One region of the Lysinibacillus sp. NPDC095746 genome, then DNA from elsewhere that is predicted to be linked to it. Evidence: predicted binding sites of a transcription regulator. Region 1 holds the regulator's gene; each other region holds the start of a gene.

Region 1 (7,936 bases):
GCGGTAAAGTGAAGCACCAGGATTTCGTTATTTACTGTCGTCAATATGCAACACTAATCCGTGCTGGCGTTTCAATTGTAGAGGCAACACATATTTTAAGTGGTCAAACGAAAAGTAAAGCCTTGAAAAAAGCATTAGAACAAGTGGAAGAGGATATACGCGGGGGGACAGCCTTTTCAGACGCAGCGGCCAAACACCCAAAGGTTTTTCCTGTCATGTTTGTGAATATGATGCGCTCAGGTGAGGCAACAGGGAATATCGATGAGACTTTAGAGCGTTTAGCAGGTACCCTTGAAAAACAATTCAAAATTAAGAAGAAAGTACAATCGGCATTGGCATATCCGGCTATTTTATCAGTTCTGACAATCGCTGTAGGTATGTTTTTAATGGTATTTATCGTGCCAACGTTTATGGCTACTTTTGAAGAAATGGACATAGAAATGCCGATCTTAACTGTCGTTGTTGTCAGTATTTCGGATTGGTTAATAGCATACTGGTATTTTGCGATTGGGATTTTCTTATTATCGATTCTTCTATTTAGATTTTTCTATAAAAATAATAAGCAATTTCATTACAATGTGAATTATGCATTATTAAGAATTCCTGTATTTGGTATTTTAATGCAAAAAAATGTAATTGCTCGAATGACTAGAACTTTATCCTCTCTATTCAGTAGTTCAGTACCAATTCTACAGGCACTAACAATTGTCGAAAAGGTTTCAGGGAATCCAGTAGTAGGCAAGGTTGTACTGGAGGCAAGAGATAATCTAGAAAAAGGCGGTACCTTATCTGAGCCATTAGAAAAAAGTTGGCTGTTTCCTCCTTTAGTAACTCAAATGACATCTATCGGAGAAAAAACAGGTTCTCTTGATTATATGCTCGAGAAGATAGCCGATTTCTATGAGGATGAGGTAGATCGCTCCGTCGATACATTAAAATCGCTCGTAGAACCATTGATGATATTAATTTTAGCAGCGGTTGTAGGTGTGATTGTCGCGGCAATTTTCCTACCAATGTTCGCATTATACGAAAATATGTAAACGTACGAACTTTAAAGGGGGTGGTATAGAAAAGACAGTAGCAGTTGTTGTAGTAGTAGGTGTACATATTTTCGGACTAATCATAACAATTTATAAGGAGGAACACCGATGTTCAAAAAACTCTTAAACAAAAAACTATTAAAAAATCAAAAAGGTTTAACACTAATCGAGCTATTAGCAGTAATCGTCATTCTAGCGATTATTGCGGCGATTGCTATTCCTGCTATTGGGAATATTATTAGTAATTCTAAAGATAAAGCAATTCTTTCAGATGCTGCTGGTGTCCTAGCGGGTGCAAAAATTGCTATTGCTGATGGAGCTTGTGGTGATACGAGACAAGATACTGTTACCTGCGATTATAACGCTCTTAAAGATGTTTTTGAGGGTGAATTAGATAAGAATGATACTGTAATGTATAGTAAAGGAAATAAAGAATATAAAATAACTTATCTTAGATTAAGTGAAATTAAAAATAAAGAGAAATTTACTGTCAAAGAAGGAGATATTACTTATACCGGAGGAGATAAAACTATAACTGACAAAGCATTAAATCGAGCTATGAATAAGTAATAATCTTTCAAAGAACATCCAATTCGTAAATTGGATGTTCAAATGAAAGATTAATATATTTGAATTTTGTTATAAAAGAAGGAGGCATCTTTTCACATGTTTACAAAAAAGAAAAAATCGCATGTGTCGATTGAAATAAAGGATTATATATTGCGTGCGATTGTGGCAAAAGGTGCTGATCCGTCGCAATGGAAAGGCTATGAAATGCCATTAGCACAGGGGATTGTTGAAGGATCTGTTATTCAGGATGAAATGGAATTGTTTGATGTAATGAAAAATGATGTGGCAAAATGGGCTGGTAAAAAGCAAAATGCGCGTATTTTTGTGCCGGATACTTCCGTTTTGTTAAAGAGCTTTGAGCATCCTGATGATATAGAGTGGAATGAATTAAAAGGTTATGTGGAGATGGAGCTTGGTCAGTCCATTCATCTTCCGTTTCAAGATCCTCTTATCGATGTGTATGACCCGAATCCTAATGATGGACAGGCCATGTTATTTGCGGCACCTTCAGAAGAAGTGACGAAAATGATTGGACTTTTACTCGATGCTACATTAGATCCACAAGCAGCAGATATTCGAGCATTGTGTAATATTCGTCTGTTGGAGCATTTGCAGCTAATAAAGGACGATCGAACTTATTTAATAGCGGATTGGTCAATCAATGAATTATCGATAAGTATTTTTTCATTTGGGCAACTGGAGTTTTTACGATACCAATCATTTGATACAGATTTATCGAAATGGGAGCCTAAGGAGATAGAAGAACATCGTTTTTCGTATCATCTAGAAGTCGAAGATGAATATCGTATGATTCTTACCGATCAAATGCTTGAAATCGATCGTATTATGAATTTTTTTAAGTTTTCCTTACATAAAGGTGAGAAAAGTGTAGATGAGATTATCATTTTAGGAGATAATCCACTACTTTCAACCGTTAAAGAGTTTTTAGAAAATAATTTTTCGATACCGATCATTATGTTAAATGATTCAATCATTCAAAAATCCTTCCCTCAATTTTCAGAACAATTTGCAAGCTTATTAGGACTTGCATTAAAGGAGGTTAACTGATGGTACCAGACATTAACCTCTTGCCGAATTTGGAAAAGAAGCATTCAACGCCTACTTTAATATATGTAGTATTTATTATTCTTATTGGTATCATAGTAGGATATATGATTTTCCTGTTTTTCCAAGCAAAAAGTGATCTTACAACATTAAATGCGCAGGAAGTGGAGCTTTCATCGCAACGCGAACAACTTCAAATAGAGTTAGATAGTAAGCAAAATGCGAATAAAGGCTCATTGGAGCAATCCGTACAATTTGTGGAAAAAGTATCCTATCCTGTGACACCTTTAATGGATGAAACGCAAGTATTATTACCAGAGCAAACGTATTTAAGGAACTATGTATTTGGTGAAAAAAATGTAGAAGTTACGGCTGATTTTGAAACGATGTCAGCTATATCATCTTATTTAGAAAAGCTAACTGCAAGCCCCTATTTCAATGATATACAGGTAGATACTATTTCTAATTTTGATGTTGCAATTGGAAACCAAGAGGAAAAAAGTGCTAAGAACAAATTTAAGGAAGTACCACGTTATTCGGCAACTATTACATTAGGAATTGATTTTAAATTTCTCGCTGGAGGTAGAGAATCATGACAAGTAGTAAAAATTCAACGATTCTTATCTTAACAGCTTTAATTGCAGCCATTTTATTTGCGCTTTATTACTATATAGTAACACCTAAATTAGAAGAAGTGGATGCGAAAGAAAGCTCGAATATCGCACTTCAACAAGAAGTATCTACAATTCAGGAGCAGATTGCTTTAATTGAAAAGAACGGTAAATCTAATCGTACAAGTAACTTAACATTACGTAAAAAAGTACCTCAAACTCGAGCGATTGACGAAGTAATTCGAAATATTGAAGAGATTGAAGTGGTGACGGGCATACGGGTAGAAGCTATGGACTTTAATAATTATGATTCGCTCGTCATGGAGTCTACTATTACAGATCCTAACTCGACAAATTCTGAGGAACAGGCTGATACACAGCAATCTGCAACTGAAGCGGATGAACAAGCTGTAGCTAAAAATGATGAAACACCTGAAGTAAAAGATAAAATACCAACTGCTACTCTCAATAAAGATTCCTTACCGAAGGAATTAAAACTCGTAACATTTGATATTGAAGTTGTCGCATTGGATAATAAAGCGATGGTTGAGTTTATAAAAGAAATTGAAAAAATTGATCGTGTGATGAAAATTGATGCGATCGATTTCACATTAACTGGTGAAGAAGCGAAATTCCAGGAGGACGCTGATACAACCTTAAAAGCAACCATACAAGTAACGACGTTCTATTATGAAGGACAACAATAATCTAGATGGCGCGCATACTTAAGTGTATGGGCGTCTATTAGTATAGGAGGACATAAAAATGGAAATCGCTTATACCATTACAGTGTTACTATTTGGGCTCGTTCTTGGCTCATTTTTTAATGTAGTTGGCTTACGTGTGCCTATGAAGAAGTCCATTGTGCACCCACCCTCGCATTGCACTTCTTGTAAGAGACAGTTGACGGCGCTTGATTTGGTGCCTGTTTTGTCTTATTTATTTTTAGGTGGAAAATGCCGTAGCTGTGGGCAAAAAATTTCTTGGATTTATCCACTGATGGAACTTATTACAGGCCTATTATTTGCTTTTGCTTATTGGCAATTAGGCTTTAGTGCAGAATTTTTTGTGGCGCTATTATTAATTTCATTAGTAGTCATTATAGTTGTATCGGATTTTGCGTATATGCTTATTCCCGATAAGGTGCTATTATTCTTTTTACCATTGCTAGTTTTTGGACGCGTGATTTCTCCGTTGTCTCCTTGGTGGGACAGTATAGTTGGTGCTGTCGTAGGTTTTGGCATATTATATTGTATAGCTGTTCTATCAAGAGGTGGGATGGGGGGTGGCGATATTAAATTATTCTTTTTACTTGGTCTCGTACTCGGGACAATACATACCATTTTAACGCTTTTTGTAGCGGCAGTAATTGGCATGATTGTTGGCATCGTTGTATTAAAGATACGTGGACAGGGAAGGAAAACGCCTATACCATTCGGACCTTCTATTGCTCTCGCAGCTATTATCATCTATTTCTATGGTGATGCGTTGATGAATTGGTATCTTGGGTTTTGGTAAGTAATCATTGACGGATTTTTTCACAGGCAGTGAATGCAAGCTAAAGATCATGGAGGGGATAGGATGAAACCAATTATCGGAATAACGGCTTTTGCGGAGGATGATTTGTCCTCAAGATTAAATGCTGCTTATAGCAAAAGTATAATGGAAGCAGGGGGAGTTCCACTAATAATTCCAATTGGCGTTGAAGAGGATGTAGCACAAATTTTATCGTTGACGGACGGTTTATTACTATCGGGTGGCTATGATGTACATCCATTCCTCTTTGACGCAGAACCTACACCAAAATTAGGGAAGGTTCATCCTGAACGAGATGCAGTGGAGCTTGCTTTAATTAATGCAGCCTCTATTCGGAAAATGCCGATTCTCGGAATTTGTCGAGGGCTTCAAATACTAAATGTTGCGTTTGGGGGCACAGTCTATCAGGATATTGAAAGTGAGTATCATAGTAAAAAATTAATAAAGCATGTGCAACAAGCAGCGAGGGGTGTTACAACACATTATGTTAACCTATCACCTGATACATTATTAAAAACGATTATTGAGGAAGAAAAAATTGCTGTGAATTCATTTCATCATCAGGCAATAAACGTAGTAGCAGAAAAGCTGAAAGTAGTAGCAAAATCAAGTGATGGTATCGTTGAAGCGGTAGTGCATGATGATTTACCATTTTGTTTAGCAGTTCAATGGCATCCTGAAGAGTTAGCTATTGCAGGAGATGCAGTATCAAAGAAACTATTTGCTGCATTTGTAAAGGCAAGTTTGAAATTTAAGGTAGAGGCATAAACTTTACTAAGATAACCTTGGTGATGAACATGAATACATTGCTAGGTGTAAGGAATCCATTTTCAAGTGGGTTCTTTTTTAGTGATTAAAATAACACTCAAAAGATAAGAAAAAGAGGTTTATGCCCATTTGTGAACATAATAACCTCCTTTTATACTTTAATATTGAGATACTTTTAATGTACACGACGATATAGACCTACAACATGCCCTAAAATAGAAATTTGATCTACGATAATTGGCTCCATTGTTGAGTTTTCAGGCTGTAAACGAAAATGACTTTTTTCCTTAAAGAAACGCTTTACAGTTGCTTCATTCTCTTCAGTCATTGCTACGACAATATCACCATTATCAGCTGTTGCTTTTTGTTTAACAATAACTAAATCTCCGTCTAAAATGCCAGCTTCAATCATTGATTCACCCATAATTTCAAGCATAAATAATTGATCTTCACTTGTACCATAAATATCTGGGAGTGGGAAATATTCATCGATATTTTCAACAGCAGTTATTGGAGAACCTGCAGTAACCTTCCCAACTAATGGGACATGAATAACGTGTTGCTTTTGGATAGAATCCTCTGGCTCTAAAATTTCAATAGCACGTGGTTTAGTTGGATCGCGTCGAATCAAGCCTTTTTGTTCTAAACGAGCTAAATGCCCATGAACTGTTGAGCTTGAAGCAAGTCCAACTGCCTCCCCAATCTCACGTACAGATGGTGGATACCCCTTTGCTCGTACTTCTTCTTTAATGAACTCTAATATAGCCTCTTGTCTTTTCGAAACTTTTTTCATAATTGCTCACCTCTTTTTTTAATCATTTTACTAATTAGTAGTATAACAGAATGCGAACACTTAAGCAAACATAGGTTCGAAAAGCGTTTGACAAAAACGTTTGTTCGTATTAATATGAGAACATATATTCCGAACAAACATTCTAGAAAAGGGGTTTTAAACATGAACTGGTTTAAGAAAAATCCACATATTACAACTTTATTAGGAGCTTGTTTGCTTTTTGCGGCATACCTTTTTATAACAGACCCAGGCGATGTAACGTACACAGAAATTGAAATCGCACATGGTGATAGCTTATGGTCGTTAGCCGATCAATACCGTGGTAAAATGAAAACGGATGAATGGATTAAGCTTGTGAAAACAGAAAATGAATTATCGAACGCACAAATTATTGCAGGTAAATCCTTAGTGATTCCAGTAGTGGGTGACCCATCCCCTATAAATTCAATTGAAATTGCGAGAAACGACAAATGAAAATGAATCAACAATCGGCCGTTGTCTATTGCCGTGTGAGTACAGAAAAAGAGACACAAAGTTCCTCGTTAGAGCGTCAGCAGGAGGAGTTGATGCGCTATGCTAAAGAACAGGGCTACGAAGTTAAGCATGTTTTTAAGGACAAGCATAGTGGTTATGATGTGGAACGTGAAGGTTTACTAGAAATGCTTGATTTCATTAAAGAAAAAGAAATTGAAGCATTATTTGTACAGGATGAAACACGCTTAGGACGTGGAAATGCTCGAATGGCAGTATTGCATTTATTGCAGAAAACTGAAACTAATGTTTTTTCTATGCGAGACGAGGGACCTATACAATTAAATGAAATGGATACGATGCTCTTAGAAATTTTAGCAATCGTAGAGGAGTACCAGCGTAGAATCCATAATGCTAAAATACGGCGTGGCATGCGTCGTGCCGTTGAAAATGGCTATCGCCCTGAAAACAATTTATCTAACCGTGGAAATCCAAATGGTCAAGAACGTAAGGATGTTCCTATAGACGAAATTGTCAATCTACGTAATCGAGGCTTCACCTTTGAGGAAATCGCCATGACGCTTAGAGGTTTAGGCTTTGAAGTAAGCAAAGCTACAGTCCATAGGAGATATCGGGAACATCAAGAGGGAAGCGGGCAAAATAAAGTAACGTATTAATCAGTGGGGTTTTTATCGTCCCGCTGATTTTTTAATTTTTAAAGGTTAAGTTCCAAAGTGACGGGTAGACCCGATCGACGAATAGAATGAATAGTAAAAAAATAAGAGAAGTAGCAATTTCTACCTCTCTTTAGCGATTTTTTTGTTATGCCCTGTACCAATTTTCATCAAAAGAGAGCTGCAGGGCTTTACCCACAGTAATGCCAAATTGTATAAACCCTTTGCCTCTTGCAGTTATGATGTTGCCGTCTTGTACAACTAAGTCTTCAGAGAGATGACTAAGATCAAAGAAGCCCAGCTTATCCATACCTTCTAGAGATAATCCTACAGTATATTTTTTGTTCTTTAATACTCCTGCTTTTGCTAAAAGAGATGGCGTGCTAGAAATACTTGCAATGATAGCTC
Region 2 (7,936 bases), on a different contig from region 1:
CAGCTCTGCGAATTGTATAGATATTCATTCGATTTGTACCTGCCCCTAACACACCACGCACACCTGCTGTACCAAATTGTAGGTATTGGTAAAATCGATCTTCAATTTGTGTTGTATCATTTACAATGGCTAATAGTTCTTCTTTTAAATAGAAAGGAACAGCTTCCTCTATCCATTGCCTGTAACGATCTTCTACTATACTCAATATGACACCTTCTGTTCATTCAATAGTTCCAATGGCATGTAAATCTGCAGAGAAGTTTACAGTTGTCGCATGGATTCCTAGCTCCATATGGTGTCGACAACCCCCATCTGGACATAGTTAATCTTTATTTACCATCAATGATTTCAATACTGACATTAAAGCTTTCCGTATTTTTACTTACATATTTCTCAAGAGTTCAGTTCTTCTCTTAATCCTAAAAAATCTTCCACCATTTCTTCACTTCGATTTTACGAGGTTCTTGTATAACAAAAGGTTGGTTTTCAATTATTCGTACATTATTTTCCAGTAACACATCAATGGCATCTAACTCTTTTTTCTTTTCTAAATAACAAAGCCCTGCATCAAAAAAAAATGGTCGAGATGATAGATTGTGAACATCCGATCCATACGTATGAACTAAATTAGCCCTTACTAGCTCAAGTGAGCGCTTTTGTATTGTGCGACCAAAATAACCAGCTAAGCTACCAGCAGTTATTTGTGCTTTTGCTCCTTCGCAAATTAATCGTTCTAAGTAAACAGGTCTTTCAACAATGGCTTTATTTCTTTCTGGATGCGCAATAATCGGGGTAATTCCATCAGACAGTAATGTACGAATAATTTTTATTGTATAAGCAGGTACAGTATAGGATGGTAATTCTAACAACATATAATTAGAGCTTGCTAATGTGTGGATTTGATTTGTTTTATAGAGTGGAATGATTTTTTCTGATAATCGTACTTCATGCCCGGTAAAAAGTGTTAGAGGAATACTTTTTTATGAGTTCAGATTGTAGTAAGTGGATTTGATTTCTCACTGTGCTATAATTTGCATGATATTGTGGGTGATAGCAATGAGGAGTGGCTATTATTTCTTTAACTCCTTCTTTTACCGCTTGTTCAAACAATCGCATAGTATCTGCCATCGTTTTTGGTCCATCATCCACGTTCCATAAAATATGACTATGCATATCAACCATCCATATCCTCCTCCCTAATTAGAAAAAGTCCAATACTTTATTATGCTAAATCTATAAATATTATGAGGACTATTAAAGAAATGGTTATTGGATAACTAAAGAACCAATAAAAATAGGCAACTCTTTGTTCGAAATCGAACAAGAAGTTGCCTATCTTTTCACGAAAGTAACTTATTATTGCTAAAGTTTTAAAATATTTCGAGCCCGCAATTCGCGACAGTTTTCCTGTAATTATGTGGTACAAATACCTACCTAGCATATCGACTCGAAAATTCTATTCTTTCTTTTGAAATAAAATCTATTAATGATTTTATTTCGCATATTCCACGGCACGTGTTTCACGAATAACCGTTACTTTAATATGACCTGGATAATCAAGTTCTTCTTCAATTCGCTTACGGATATCTCTCGCTAAGCGATGTGAAGCTAAGTCATCAATTTTTTCAGGTTGTACAATTATACGGATTTCACGACCAGCCTGAATCGCAAAGGATTTTTCTACGCCATCATAGCTTTCAGAAATTTCCTCTAACTTTTCAAGTCTGCGGATATAGTTTTCAAGCGTCTCACTTCGAGCACCTGGACGAGCTGCTGATAGTGCATCAGCTGCAGCCACTAATACCGCGATGACAGATGTTGCTTCTGTATCACCATGGTGGGAAGCAATACTGTTTATAACGACCGGATGTTCCTTGTATTTTGTGGCCAATTCCACACCGATTTCGACATGGCTACCTTCAACTTCATGGTCAATTGCCTTACCAATATCATGTAATAAGCCTGCGCGGCGAGCTAATGCTACATCTTCACCAAGTTCAGCAGCGAGTAAGCCTGCTAAATATGCGACCTCAATGGAATGTTTTAGGACGTTTTGTCCATAACTTGTACGATATTTCATGCGGCCTAAAATCTTCATTAAATCTGGATGTAAATTATGAATGCCAATTTCAAATGTTGTCTGCTCACCTGTTTCGCGGATTTGTTCATCCACTTCACGACGAGATTTTTCCACCATTTCCTCAATTCGAGCAGGGTGAATGCGGCCATCCTGTACAAGTTTTTCAAGTGCAAGTCGAGCCGTTTCACGACGAATCGGATCAAAGCCTGATAAAATAACCGCCTCTGGAGTATCATCAATTATTAAATCTATACCTGTTAACGTTTCCAAAGTTCGGATGTTACGACCTTCACGACCAATAATACGACCTTTCATTTCATCATTTGGCAAGTTCACGACAGATACTGTTGTTTCAGCAACATGATCTGCTGCAAAACGTTGCAATGCCAGTGATAAAATTTCACGTGCTTTTTTATCTGATTCTTCCTTCGCACGTGTCTCAGCTTCCTTCGTCATCACAGCAATATCAGTTGTTAGCTCTTTTTCTACTTCTCCTAAGATAATAGCTTTTGCTTCATCTCTAGTTAAAGCAGAAATTCGCTCTAGCTCTGATTTTTGCGAGGCAACGAGCTCGTCCACTTTGCTTTCCATCTGTTCAATATGCTGTTGTCTTTCGCTTAGAGCTTGTTCTTTACGCTCTAAACCTGCTTCTCTCTTATTTAGAGCATCATCTTTGCGATCAAGATTCTCTTCTCTTTGCAATAAACGGTTCTCTTGTTTCTGAAGTTCTGAACGACGTTCACGAATGTCATTTTCTGCTTCAGTACGAAATTTGTGAGTTTCATCTTTGGCTTCAAGTAGTGCTTCTTTCTTCAATGCCTCCGCTTCTCGTTTTCCTTCTTCAACGATTGTTTCAGCGACATGTTTAGCACCAGTGATTTTTGAGTCATTCACTTTTTTCATGTAGATATAGCTAACAGCGGCACCAACGATGAGTCCAAGCAAAGCGGAGATGATAGTAATTCCATCCATATGAACACCTCCTCTTGCTATTTGGGTATTACAGTTTCAGTCGGCGCATACATCAATTTTGCCTTGGCATAATCATAGACATCTGCCAAAGTTTTCATCTTCATTTAATAGATCTTCAAAAGCCATTATTAATGAAGTCAGAATGTACTGCCTATTTAAAGTCATAATTCAGAAATTATACATTTTTAATTGTATAGCTAGCCTTAAGCTCTGTCAAGGATAGTAGGGCATCTGTTCGCCCTCGTAAGAAAAAAAGTAAGTCATATCCATTTGGAGAATTAATTACCTAATACTTTTTACACTAACGCTTATTTTATCTTTTATCATGAATGTCGTAGAAGTAGTACATAGGAATTATTTCTCAAAAATGTCATTCACAACTTTTGAAGAATATATGGATTACCTAACAACAAAACCGTTATTCTTCAGTCTGCGTAAATAAAAAAATGCATTGCTCTCACTATAAAGAGTGGGAACAATGCATTTATATTATTCATCTTCAAGAAGAAGCTTTAATTCCTCATCCATATCTTCCTCTTCATCATGCGCAGCAATTGTGTAAGATGAAGATGCAATACCGTAAGAAGCACGGATTTTATTTGCGATGTCGTCTAGTACTGCTGGATTTTCTTTTAAATATTGTTTAGCATTTTCACGACCTTGACCTAGGCGCTCATCACCGTAAGCATACCAAGAACCGCTTTTTTGAACGATGTCTAGTTCAACACCTAAATCAACTGTTTCGCCCTCTTTTGAAATCCCTTCACCGTACATAATATCAACTTCAGCTGTACGGAATGGTGGTGCTACTTTGTTTTTCACAATTTTAATTTTTGTACGGTTACCCATAATGTCATTGCCTTGTTTAATAGCTTCCGCACGACGAACCTCTAAACGTACTGAGCTGTAAAATTTAAGCGCACGTCCACCAGGTGTTGTTTCTGGGTTTCCGAACATAACACCAATTTTTTCACGCACTTGGTTAATGAAAATAGCAATCGTTTTAGATTTATTAATAGCACCTGAAAGCTTACGTAAGGCCTGAGACATTAAACGGGCTTGTAAACCAACATGCGAATCACCCATATCTCCTTCGATTTCTGCTTTCGGAACTAGTGCTGCTACGGAGTCAATAACGATGATATCGATAGCACCACTACGCACTAATGCTTCTGCGATTTCAAGCGCCTGTTCTCCCGTATCTGGTTGAGATAATAGAAGTTCATCAATATTGACGCCCAATTTTTGTGCGTAAATTGGATCTAGTGCATGCTCAGCATCGATAAATGCTGCTTGTCCACCATTTGCCTGCACTTCTGCAATCGCATGAAGAGCAACTGTTGTTTTACCTGATGATTCTGGGCCATATACTTCAATAATACGTCCACGTGGATATCCACCAACACCCAATGCAGCATCAAGTGCTAGCGAACCACTTGAAGATGTAGCGATTTCTAAATCGGTTTTTTCGCCAAGTTTCATGATGGAACCTTTACCAAAATTCTTTTCAATTTGTTTTAACGCCTGTTCTAAGGCAGCTTTACGATCACTCATTCATTTTCCTCCTTTGAAAACTGTTCACTGTTTTTCTCTATCTCTACTATACTTGTTTTTAAGAGAAGACGCAAGAAAAAAGCGAACATTTATTCGTTTTTCTTCAAAATAAAAATTTGGGTAACTTTCCATTACCCAAATTTCTATTTTCAACATATTTAACTTCTTTGTAGCGAAAGCAAAGCGTCAGCTACAAGTTTACCGAAGAATAATGGATTAACGTTTTTTAAAGCCTCTTTCTTCCAAAAGTTGCATTAAATAATGACAAGTAAATTTCGCCGCGCGCAGTCGATTTGTATTCCGCATACCTGATAAATGAAGTAAATACGTTATTGGTTTTTCATCACCAATGGCAATACCAATCCAAACCGTCCCCGCTGGTTGATGATCATGGGCTGTAGGACCCGCCGCACCTGTTAATCCAATACCAATATCCGTATCAAACTTTTTACGTACAGCACTAGCCATAGCCGCCGCACATTCACTGCTTACAATCCCATGTGTAGTTAAAAATTCTTTTGAAATACCGAGTTGCTTAATTTTAGCCTCTTCCGTATACGTAACAACGCCACCAACAAGGGCATCCCCTACACCCGGTATTTCAGCAAGTTCTGACTGAAATAATCCTGCTGTTAAACTTTCCGCTGCAGAAATTGTTAACTGATTGTCTAGTAACATTTCTACTGTTTTAGAGGCAAGTGAATCGTCATCTATACCGTATTGATAGTTCCCAACAAGCGCTTGAATCTCTGTTACCTTTGCGGCAATAAGATGCTGCGCTTCTTGCTCCGTTTCTGCTTTAGCAGTTACACGCAATGTAACCTCGCCGTCAGAAGCAAGTGGAGCAACAGTTGGATTTGTTTGCGCATCTAAAATATGTTGGACACGAACCTCAAGCTCCGCCTCTCCAATTCCATAAAAACGCATAACATGCGATGTAATTACCCCTCCAGCGTTTAACATAGCACCAAGCTTTGGCTTTGCTTCAAACTGGAACATTGGCTCAAGCTCTTTAGGTGGCCCGGGCAGTAAAATATACGTACGTTCATCCTTAGTTAATATCATGCCAGGTGCCATACCGTGATGGTTTGCAAGCACCTCACTACCCGCTAGTATTAAAGCCTGCTTACGATTATTATCCGTCATTGGACGTCCTCGTTGTGCAAAAAACTGCTCAATATTAGCCAGTGCGATATCATCAATTTCGAGAGAAACGTCAAGATGACGCGCAATCGTTTCCTTTGTTAAATCATCCTTTGTAGGCCCAAGCCCACCCGAGAAAATGATTAAATCAGCACGAGTCTCTGCAATGGAAATAGCTTCTTCCAAACGTTGTGCATTATCTCCAACAACAGTGTGATAATACACATTTATTCCCAACTCTGACAACTGACTAGAAATAAATCTTGCATTTGTGTTCGAAATCTGACCAAGCAATAACTCTGAGCCAACTGCAAGAATTTCAGCATTCATGACCCTCAAGACCTCTCTTATTTAGACTCAAGTAAGACACGTCGATTTAGATAGAAATAATCCCATCCAGACCATAGCGTAAAGAACAATGCAATATATAGCATAATTTTATCGAATGGAAGACCGATAAGTGTAAAAATTGTATTGTGTAAAAGTGCTGCACCGATGGCCACAATTTGAGCCCATGTTTTAATTTTGCCAAGCTGGTTGGCCGCAACAACTTCTCCTTCACCAGCCAATATTAAACGAAGGCCAGTAACTGCAAACTCGCGACTAATAATAATGATTATTATCCATGCAGACGCCATATCAAGTTCTACCATTAAAATAAAAGCCGCTGAAACTAGCAACTTGTCAGCAAGTGGGTCTAAAAATTTCCCAAATGTTGTCACAAGATTGTACTTACGTGCATAATAACCATCCACCCAATCAGTCGTTGAAGCAATAATAAAAATAAGTGCACCTACAAAATGATGAACAGGCATCGTCGCACCGAATAGTGACATTGTTCCCCAGCCAAAATCAAACATCATAACAATGACAAAGAACGGAATAAGTAAGATTCGAGAGATGGTAATTTTATTTGGAATGTTCATTTTTCTAACACCTTTCATGATGAAAGAAAGTAGTCATCACTAGATGACTACTATTCTTTATTGAAATTGATGACGATGTTTTGCGTTACAATTTGCTGTGCATACGTTAAAGGCTCGTCATTAATGTATACTTTAGCTTGCGCTGAATTACCTAAGCGGATACGGGCGTAATTTTGAGATGTTGCGTCGAATTCTACTACTTCTCCTGCATTATATACACGAGTATCTGATAGTAATTCTTGTTGCTGTTGGTTACGAATACCGATAAATGTTGGACCTGACACTTCAATACGTATTTTAAATGCATCCGTACCTGTTAACGTATAAGAAGTTGTTGCACCATCCGCTTCAATAGCCCCAGCTGAAATCGATTGCTTAACCTCTTCAGTTTGCTTTTCATCAGGTGTTTCCTGTGTTGAATCTTTTGAATCTGCTGAGTCTTGTTTGTCATTTGTTTGAGCTTTTTTATGCTCTTTATCTTTTTCTGTATCTATTGGTTTTACTTTTGTATCATATTCTATTTCTGATGGCGTATCGTCTACAGCACCATCTGGCACTGCTTTATTTTTAGACTGCATTAGCACCCAAATCACCACAATAATGACAATGATAAATAAACCAACGGTTATTTTCGGCATTGCCTCCATCATTTTAGTAGAAGGACCTTTCGAAACTTTTCTTCTACTTGGACTACTCGTCATCGATTGACTTACTTGATTGTTTGGAGTACCTGGTAGCTCGCTTTTATAAGTTTCTAAAAGCTCCTCTGCGTCCAAACCAACAGCGTCAGCATATTGTTTAATAAAAGCTCGTACATAAAACGAACCAGGCATAATCGAATAATTTCCTTCTTCAATACCTATTAAGTAACGCTTTTGAATTTTCGTTATTTCTTGTAAATCGTCTAAGCTGTAGCCTTTAGACAGTCTCGCCTCTTTCAGTCGAGTCCCTAATTCTGCCACTAATAACACCTACTTTAATTTCAAATTAAAAATTAAATCCACCAAATGAATTAGATTCGGACATCATTTGGCTTTTTTCCATTATTTCATACGTAATTTCTTCATCTGGGTGATGACGCAATTCAATGATATAATCAAAATCCTCTATCTTATATTCTGAATGCTGAACAAACATGTCTGGATGCTCGATGACCTTAATGGAAGGCATACTCATCATTTCACGCACTAGTTGCAAATGTCTCTCATCAGATGATTGACGTGTCACAATACCATCTAATATAAAAATATTATTGTTACTG
Region 3 (7,936 bases), on a different contig from region 1:
GAAATAGAATCTATCCGAATAATGGAACGCCCTGATGGTCATGCTCGATGGTTCAAGTGGTCCAACCAAAAATAAAAGTTGCCACGAAAAAACGCTACATGAGATTTTTCTCTCATGCAACGTCATGTTGATTAAAAACTATTAAATCAATGAAATTAAGTTTTCTCGGCAAAACGAGGGGTTGATTTTCGTTCCGGCTGGGCGCTTTGTAGCTGCCGCTTCGCTCCGCTGCAGGGTCTCGGGCCAACAGATGTTTTTTGCGCGAAAGCGTGAGTGCAACGTAGCGACAGCAGCAAGATGTTGGTCACGAAGGCGTTATCACAGGATGTGATGCTTTTAGCCTTCGTTCCTCTATTGCTGATCCCCAAGGAGTCGCCCAGCCTCCACTCCAATCAACCGCTTTATTAAGCAAGTATCTTATAGTATATCACTCTATTTTTTTGCAGTATATTTTCTAATTGCTGGTAAAATATCGTTCCCGATAATTTCAATATTTTTCATTAATTTATCGAATGGCACACCGCCAAAATCAATTTGTGCCATAAATCGTTGCATGCCATAGAGCTCGTATTGATACAGTAATTTTTCAATAATTTGCTCCGTACTTCCGACCATTAAGGCATCTTTTGTATCCGGTGCTTCCGTAAATTGTTGCTTTGGATAACCTGCGCCGCGAATTGCTTGGAATCCACCATTTAAATGGGGATACATCCCTTGTAGTGCCTCTTCCGTCGTATGTGCGACGTGGAATAGGCTTGTTGTAGCAATCGGTAACTCTTTCGGATCAAAGCCATTTCTCTCCGCTGCCTCCCTGTAGGCATCAACTGATGGCTTAAAGTTAATAGCGGGACCACCTAATGTCGTTAGCATCATCGGAATGCCCATATAACCTGCTTTAATGGCACTTGCAGGTGGTCCACCAACAGCTCGCCAAATTGGTAACGACCCATTTTTAGGTTGTGGCAAAATTTGCGCATTATGAAGTGGTGCACGGAATTGTCCTTCCCAAGTGACCAGCTCGTTGTCATTTATTTTTTTCAGTAACGCTAATTTTTCTTCAAAAATTTCTTCATAATCCTTTAAATCGATACCTAGTAATTGATATGCACCAACTCGAGAGCCACGCCCTGCGACTATTTCTGCACGTCCATCTGAAATTAAATCAATCGTTGCAAAATCTTCATATACGCGTACAGGGTCAGAGACACTAAGGACTGTTGCAGAGCTTGCTAATTTAATTTTTGATGTAGCGTGTGCGATTGCTCCTAAAACAACTGTGTGTGCCTGTGTCGTAAAGTACGATTGATGACTTTCGCCAACAGCAAAGACATCAATACCCGCTTGTTCAGCAAGCTGACTTACTTCAATTAGCTCTTGGATTCGTTGTTGAGCTGAAATACGTTCACCTGTTAATGGATTTGGAATATGATCCCCTAATGAATATAGGCCAAATTCGATGCCTTTCGATTGATCAATACGGTATTTATCCATGATGAATATCTCTCCTTACTCTAGCGGCTCTAAAATAGCTTCGATTTCTGCACGTCTTTCTTCTAAAAATGGTGGAAGATCAAGTTCTTTACCAAGATCCTCTATTGCCGAATCAACTGTAAATCCTGGGCCATCTGTTGCCATTTCAAATAAAATGCCATTACGATCTCTAAAATAAAGACTTTGGAAATAATAACGATCCACAATGCCAGTACTATCAAAGCCCTGCTCCTTAATTTTGAGATCCCACTGTTGCAATTCCTCCACTGTTCCAACACGTAGTGCAAGATGGTGAATACTACCACGTCCAGGTTTCTCACTTGGTCCTTCTAATTCTTGAACGACGATTTCTCCAATCACTTCACCAGGAATTGATTGCAATACTGCTTCTTTTTCACTTTCTGTTACAACTGTGTAATTAAATAGCTCTTTTAATAAGCTTACTGTCCGTTGCAAGTAACGAACTGTCATTTCAACTGTACCCATCCCTAAAATACGATGTTCTGCAGGGATATCAGAGCCGTCCCATGGTTGCCAATGAGCTGGTGTTTCATGACCATGATTGTTTAACAGCACCATTCTTAACCCTTCATGATCCTCAAAAAACAATGCATCTTTACCTGCATAAGTTGTTATTTCACTATGCTCAATCTCTAACTGTTTAAAACGATTTTTCCAATATTGCAGACTGTCATAGCTTGGCACTAGTAATCCAATACGTGTAATGGCATTTGTTCCGCGCACTGTCCGACCTGCTACAGGCATTTCAAAAAATGTTAATTCTGTACCTGGTGCTCCAGTTAAGTCTCCATAAAACAAGTGATACATGGAAGGCGAATCTTGGTTTACTGATTTCTTTACACGACGTAAGCCGAGAAGTTTTGTGTAAAAATCATTATTACGTTTACCGTTTTTTGTTAGCATTGATATATGATGATGTCCACTTAATTTGTTCATGAATGTTTCCTCCTTGTTTTCGCTTGACTAAGCAAGTGATTGTGTAAAAAAATCACGCTGGTGGTAATTTTTTATCACGACTATGCTTCTCTATTTTCGACATTAGTGTATTTAAAGTTTTCAGTTCTTCTTCTGTTAATACTTCTTCAAAAAATGAAGATTGAAATTGTAGCTGACTTGGTGTTGCCATATCAATCATCTGCTCGCCTTTTGCTGTTAGTGAAATTGTTTTAGTCTTCCAATTTTGCTTCCGTTCAATAAGTCCATCTTTTTCAAGACGAGCAAGCATCCTAGACATACCACCTTGCGTCACTATCACTTTCTCTGCTAATTGGGATTGCGTTAACGGTGCATATGTCTTAATTTGGATTAGGACATCAAATTGTGCGGTCGTTAAACCAAAGCGCTTTAAAAACTCATTGGATAGCTGATTACTTTGATTTGTAAAACGCATCATCCGAATCCACGTCACTGTTCCGAGCGTATGTTTTCGCATCGCTTTCTCCCCCTCTCATTTGTCACTTTACCACGCAAGTGATGTATAAGCAAGAAAAATATCTTGAATTCAAGATAATTTTTAGTGTGAAGCTCACACTATATAATGCCATGTGTCGTAATTGGATATAAGTTTCCTTTAAAGGCAAAGGAAATTCTCCCTGTTTCTTCAGACACTATCATGACAAGCGCATCACTTACTTCACTTAACCCTAATGCTGCTCGATGCCTTGTGCCTAATTTCTTTTCCCCCATATATCTCTCTGACAGTGGCAGTACATTTGCTGCTGATTTAATTAGATTTTGGCTTATTAAAACGGCGCCATCATGAAGTGGATTTCCAGGAAAAAAAATAGATTCTAATAAGGAATGCGTTACTTCTGCACCAATATGAATACCAGGCTGTATAATAGATGCTACAGAATCCTCTCGTTCAATAACAATTAGTCCGCCGTGTCTTCTTTTAGACATATTTTGTACGCTATGCGAAAGCTCAGGATATTTTTCAGTAAACGGCGAAAGATAGCAATTCAAATAAAACGTAGCAGCCTTCATTTCAATCGTTACAAATTTCTCTTTTATTTTTTCAAAATTCCCAAGAAGACAGTTTGTATCCGTATCCATAGCTTCTACACTTTGCTGTAATGAATGTATGACCTGCAAAAGCTCTTCCTTTAATGTTTGTTTCATTGGTGAAAAATCGCAATTTGTTGGATCCATAAAAAAACACCCCGCTTTTCAAATTTAACATGAAAAAACTCGTATTTTTAGTTTCTCTCTATGGAATTATTTTATTCGCCTTGAATTCAACATACACACTACATAAATTGTAGATTAATCATCCTTTTCACGCTAAGTGAAGCGTAATAAAGAAGCAGTAGCGTACTTAATATAGGCTCTAGCGCTGCTAACAGTATGGCTGTTTTCTTCGAAGTTAAAAAGCGTATTCAAATTGTAATTGAATACGCACGCTAATCTTCTACTGATAAATTTTTTTATAATCCTTATTTATAGAGATAATGGATGTAAATCCGTTTTTCCCTATTAGTACTACTTGGATTCTCTCATAAAATTGCAATTCCTTGCCCCAATTTTCCAGAGGATAATGAGCCACACTTTTTTCACAAATCATCGTAAGTTAAACGGTATTCTTATTTTTTCCCAAGTAATTGTGGGGGCCATTTTCTAAATCGGAGGATTTAGAGTTTTGACTTCTACTATCAGTAATAACTTTAACAATATGACAATAAAGACTTCAAAAAAAAACACGTGTATCCATTAGATAAACTAAAGAATACACGTGTTGTTATTGCTTACATTTGTCCAGAACGAATTTTCTTGACGATACTAAATGTTGTGTAGGCAGCGGCCGGTGCAAGCACTACAATAAAAATAAGCCAAACCGTTAAGTTGTCCGTCGCTTTTAATGTGTCATAATTGGAGATAACAAACATAATTAGTCCAAATAATAATAAATAGCTCAGCACATTGGGAAAAATAACGATTAAACGCAATAGTGCTGGTGGCATCTTTTGCTGATTCATATAAAACCACTCCCCTTTAATCAATTATACAAAAATTAACTATTAATCGCATTATAATTCTTCTATATTCCAAATTTTCATTCTAACTATTACTAACTTGAAAGGTAGAGACTACTTAATTAAATGGTCTGTTTTCTTAAATTACCTACTAATAGAGAAGACGTATTGGTTTCGCTAGTTTGCAAATAGTAAAAAAATGCTAATTCCACTCGTTGAAAATTGCCTCAACTTAAAGACTAATTTTCAGGTATATATTTGTTACTTCCAGGGAGTTTCTTAATTTTATGCCAAGCTTCAATTGCTTCTGCACGACTTTTCCCTTTATTTTTTGAATCAGAGAAAAAGTCACGAATGAATTGATTGTATTCAAACTGAGGTGGAATTTTTTTCTGGTGTGATGGGTCTTTTTTGCGTTTTTCTTCTTCATACCAAGCGTCCACAACATCACGATACGTTTTTCCAATATTGTTTTTAATGTAGTTTTGGATATAGGTAGAAAAATGAAAATTTGGAATTACCTTCTTGAAAAATGCTCTCACATCTTGACTACAACGATGATTTTCCGTAATGACTGTATCAAGACTTAATTCACTGTTAGTTCGAGGTTTAGTATTAGCTTTTGAATTTCTTTGTGGTTTTTTTATCTTTCCTGTCCGAAGAAAAGTTTCAATTCTATCAGAAATCTCAATCTTAGAGCCCGACGCGCTTATGCCATTATCTCTACAAAATGATTGCAATTCTTCTTTTAACCAATAAAAATCCATAAAATCTTGACTACTAATTTCTTTTGTAAGAATAGGTCTCATGTATAACACTCCTTATATGTACACATCCATATTATAGAACATTTGCTCGTTAATGTAAGCAAATTTTTATTAAAAAAAGCAACAAACTTTACGAATAAAAACATAGGGCTGGGACAAAAGTTTTTTAGCTAAAGGAAAACCCGAACAAATTTGCAAGACACTCATACGGTGTTTTGCCATTGTTCGGGTAATTCGGCTTTCGCAAAGAGCTAATAGTTATGTCCCAGCCTTTTAAAGTTGTTCTTTGAATGCTTAATCATTAAGCTTGTTGTTTAAACTTATTTTTAGCTGGCACAAATAGAGTTAATACAAATGCAATGATCGCTAAGATTGTCATGAAATAATAGGCATCACTTGAACCTAAAATTGAAGCAAGTGTACGAATACCTTCAGCCGTAGCATTTGGTGTTTCTACTAGCAATGTTTTTGCATGATTTGTCGTTTGTGCTGTGAAAATTGTAATAACGACAGCAGATCCAATTGCGCCTGCGATTTGACGTAATGTATTATTCACTGCTGTACCATGTGTGACAAGTGTCTTCGGTAAAGCATTCAAACCAGCTGTATTTAATGGCATTGTGATAAAACTCAACCCTATACGTAGAAAAATAGTACGTATCATGATAAAGCTATAGGTTGTTGTTTCTGATAAATCCGTTACAACCCACATTGACGGAATGACAAAAATCAAACCGATAATAAATAACGGCTTTGCTCCAAAGCGGTCATACATTTTTCCTGTCACTGGAGACATAAAGGCATTTACAAGTGCACCCGGTAATAATAATAAACCGGCATCTAAAGCTGTAAACCCTCTTCCGTTTTGTAAATATATTGGTAATAAAATCATATCCGCATACATCATCATTGTAACAATAATGTTGATAATGGACGTGAGTGTAAATAATTTATTGTTAAAAACGGATAAGTTAAGAAGTGGATCAGATGATTTCATTTGACGAAGACAAAACATTGCCGTAGTTATTATCCCTACAAGTATAGTACTTATTACAACTTTATCATCCCAGCATGGCTTCCTGCATTACTAAATCCATACAAAATAAGACCAAAGCCAATTGTTGATAAAATAACACTGATACCATCTAACTTTGCCTTTGAGGTTTCTGAAACATTCATTAAATATTTCATTGCCATAAATAAAATAATCACGACAAATGGAATGATGCCGATAAATAACCAACGCCAAGAATAATTATCTATTACAAAACCTGCTAATGTTGGTGCAATAGCTGGAGCGAAAATCATAGCTAGCCCAATTAACCCCATCATACTACCTCTTTTTTCAGGAGGGAAAATAAACATCACGATACTCATTAGTAATGGCATAATAATTCCTGCCCCTATTGCTTGAATCATACGACCTATTAGTAAAGTAGTGAAGTTCGGAGCTATTGCACAAAAAATAGAGCCTACTAATAAAAACAGCATTGAACTTATAAATAATTGGCGTGTTGAGAAGCGTTTCATTAAGTATGCTGTAATAGGGACTAGCACCCCGTTTACTAACATAAAACCAGTAGCTAACCACTGAACGGTTGTCGCAGAAACAGAAAATACGTCCATTAAATTACTTAATGCAACGTTTAACAGCGTTTGATTTAGTGTAGATAAAAAACACCCAAAAATTAAAACTGTTAATAGTACTTTTTTATTGATCGATTCCGACATGACATTCTTCCTCTTTCTACTTGTTTTATTAACACTATGTCAATAAAATAGATAATAACACGGTTATTTTTTGATTCCTATTTACAATTTTTTAAGAACTGTCAATTAAACAACAAAGTTAAAAATACTATTCATTAAATTTGTATTTAATAGATAAAGGAGAATTAAATTGACCACACACAAAAAGCAAGACCCACGAGCTATTCGCTCTAAACGGGTATTTAAAGAAGCTGTCGTAGATATATTAATTGAAAACCCAGATATTTCGAAACTTACAGTACAAAAAATAGCCCAACGTGCAGAGCTAAATAGAGCAACGTTTTATTTACATTTTATAGATATTAATGATTTATTAAAGCAAGTAGTTTACGATATGTTCGACGACTTGTTGTCGGAGATCTCTCCTTCTTTACAAATTGATAATTTAAATAATCAAGAACAATTAATTACATTTTTAGATTACTTTTATAAGCACAGAAAAATTTTAGCTGTTTTATTTGAGCACCCTGGTTTCATTAAAAAAATGCATAGGACATTAAAGGATTTGATTGTCATACAACGTAAAAGTGAAGGGGCTAATAGTACTAACACAACTCTATCAATGGATATTCTCGCATCCTCAATACTTGGCATTATCATGTGGTGGCTCAGAAACGGGGTTCACTTTAGCTCCGAATATATAGCCAGTCAAATTATCGAATTATATCGTTAATTATTCGTACTAAAAAATGGCTGAACTCAAAATATTGGGTGTATTTTTGCTGACGCTTCGCTTTCGCACAGAAATACATGCGCTGAATAACGATAAAAGTACCCTTTAAATGAAACGTCATCTAAAGGGTACTTTCTGTTTTTGCTTAAGTTAATTTGTTGTTATTCCAAGAGAATACAGATTGATCGGATGTCAGGAAGGTCTGTGGGAAAACCTCCTGTGCATCTGCTAAAAATTTTGGT

The links. Region 1 encodes LexA, which represses DNA repair genes until DNA is damaged. Its sites were predicted from a motif close to CGAACATATGTTCG; they were not measured.
Region 2: recA (recombinase RecA) is a predicted target of LexA. The motif match lies at 4,689-4,702, and genes of this name have one in related genera.
Region 3: ACIQ7N_RS11835 (DUF6434 domain-containing protein) is a predicted target of LexA. The motif match lies at 5,329-5,342, and genes of this name have one in related genera.

Annotation. Positions count from the first base shown of each region.
Region 1 is NZ_JBIWGL010000006.1:30,907-38,842, forward strand. Features, by position in the region: gene ACIQ7N_RS06135 (type II secretion system F family protein) at 1-1,040, shown strand, start outside; gene ACIQ7N_RS06140 (prepilin-type N-terminal cleavage/methylation domain-containing protein) at 1,149-1,610, shown strand; gene pilM (type IV pilus biogenesis protein PilM) at 1,707-2,678, shown strand; gene ACIQ7N_RS06150 (PilN domain-containing protein) at 2,678-3,271, shown strand; gene ACIQ7N_RS06155 (potassium transporter) at 3,268-3,993, shown strand; gene ACIQ7N_RS06160 (prepilin peptidase) at 4,052-4,804, shown strand; gene ACIQ7N_RS06165 (gamma-glutamyl-gamma-aminobutyrate hydrolase family protein) at 4,868-5,590, shown strand; gene lexA (transcriptional repressor LexA) at 5,766-6,383, opposite strand; gene yneA (cell division suppressor protein YneA) at 6,546-6,857, shown strand; gene ACIQ7N_RS06180 (YneB family resolvase-like protein) at 6,854-7,531, shown strand; gene ACIQ7N_RS06185 (DJ-1/PfpI family protein) at 7,677-7,936, opposite strand, start outside.
Region 2 is NZ_JBIWGL010000003.1:51,852-59,787, forward strand. Features, by position in the region: gene ACIQ7N_RS03310 (phospho-sugar mutase) at 1-205, opposite strand, end outside; partial or broken gene ACIQ7N_RS03315 (tyrosine-protein phosphatase) at 420-1,182, opposite strand; gene rny (ribonuclease Y) at 1,493-3,052, opposite strand; gene recA (recombinase RecA) at 3,542-4,606, opposite strand; gene ACIQ7N_RS03330 (competence/damage-inducible protein A) at 4,823-6,079, opposite strand; gene pgsA (CDP-diacylglycerol--glycerol-3-phosphate 3-phosphatidyltransferase) at 6,097-6,675, opposite strand; gene ACIQ7N_RS03340 (helix-turn-helix domain-containing protein) at 6,726-7,646, opposite strand; gene ACIQ7N_RS03345 (DUF3388 domain-containing protein) at 7,663-7,936, opposite strand, start outside.
Region 3 is NZ_JBIWGL010000014.1:1,117-9,052, reverse strand. Features, by position in the region: gene ACIQ7N_RS11865 (DUF2332 domain-containing protein) at 1-75, shown strand, start outside; gene ACIQ7N_RS11860 (LLM class flavin-dependent oxidoreductase) at 433-1,491, opposite strand; gene ACIQ7N_RS11855 (ring-cleaving dioxygenase) at 1,507-2,448, opposite strand; gene ACIQ7N_RS11850 (MarR family winged helix-turn-helix transcriptional regulator) at 2,501-2,944, opposite strand; gene cdaS (sporulation-specific diadenylate cyclase CdaS) at 3,043-3,663, opposite strand; gene ACIQ7N_RS11840 (acyl-phosphate glycerol 3-phosphate acyltransferase) at 4,257-4,487, opposite strand; gene ACIQ7N_RS11835 (DUF6434 domain-containing protein) at 4,724-5,293, opposite strand; partial or broken gene ACIQ7N_RS11830 (DHA2 family efflux MFS transporter permease subunit) at 5,553-6,982, opposite strand; gene ACIQ7N_RS11825 (TetR/AcrR family transcriptional regulator) at 7,152-7,694, shown strand; gene rnz (ribonuclease Z) at 7,840-7,936, opposite strand, start outside.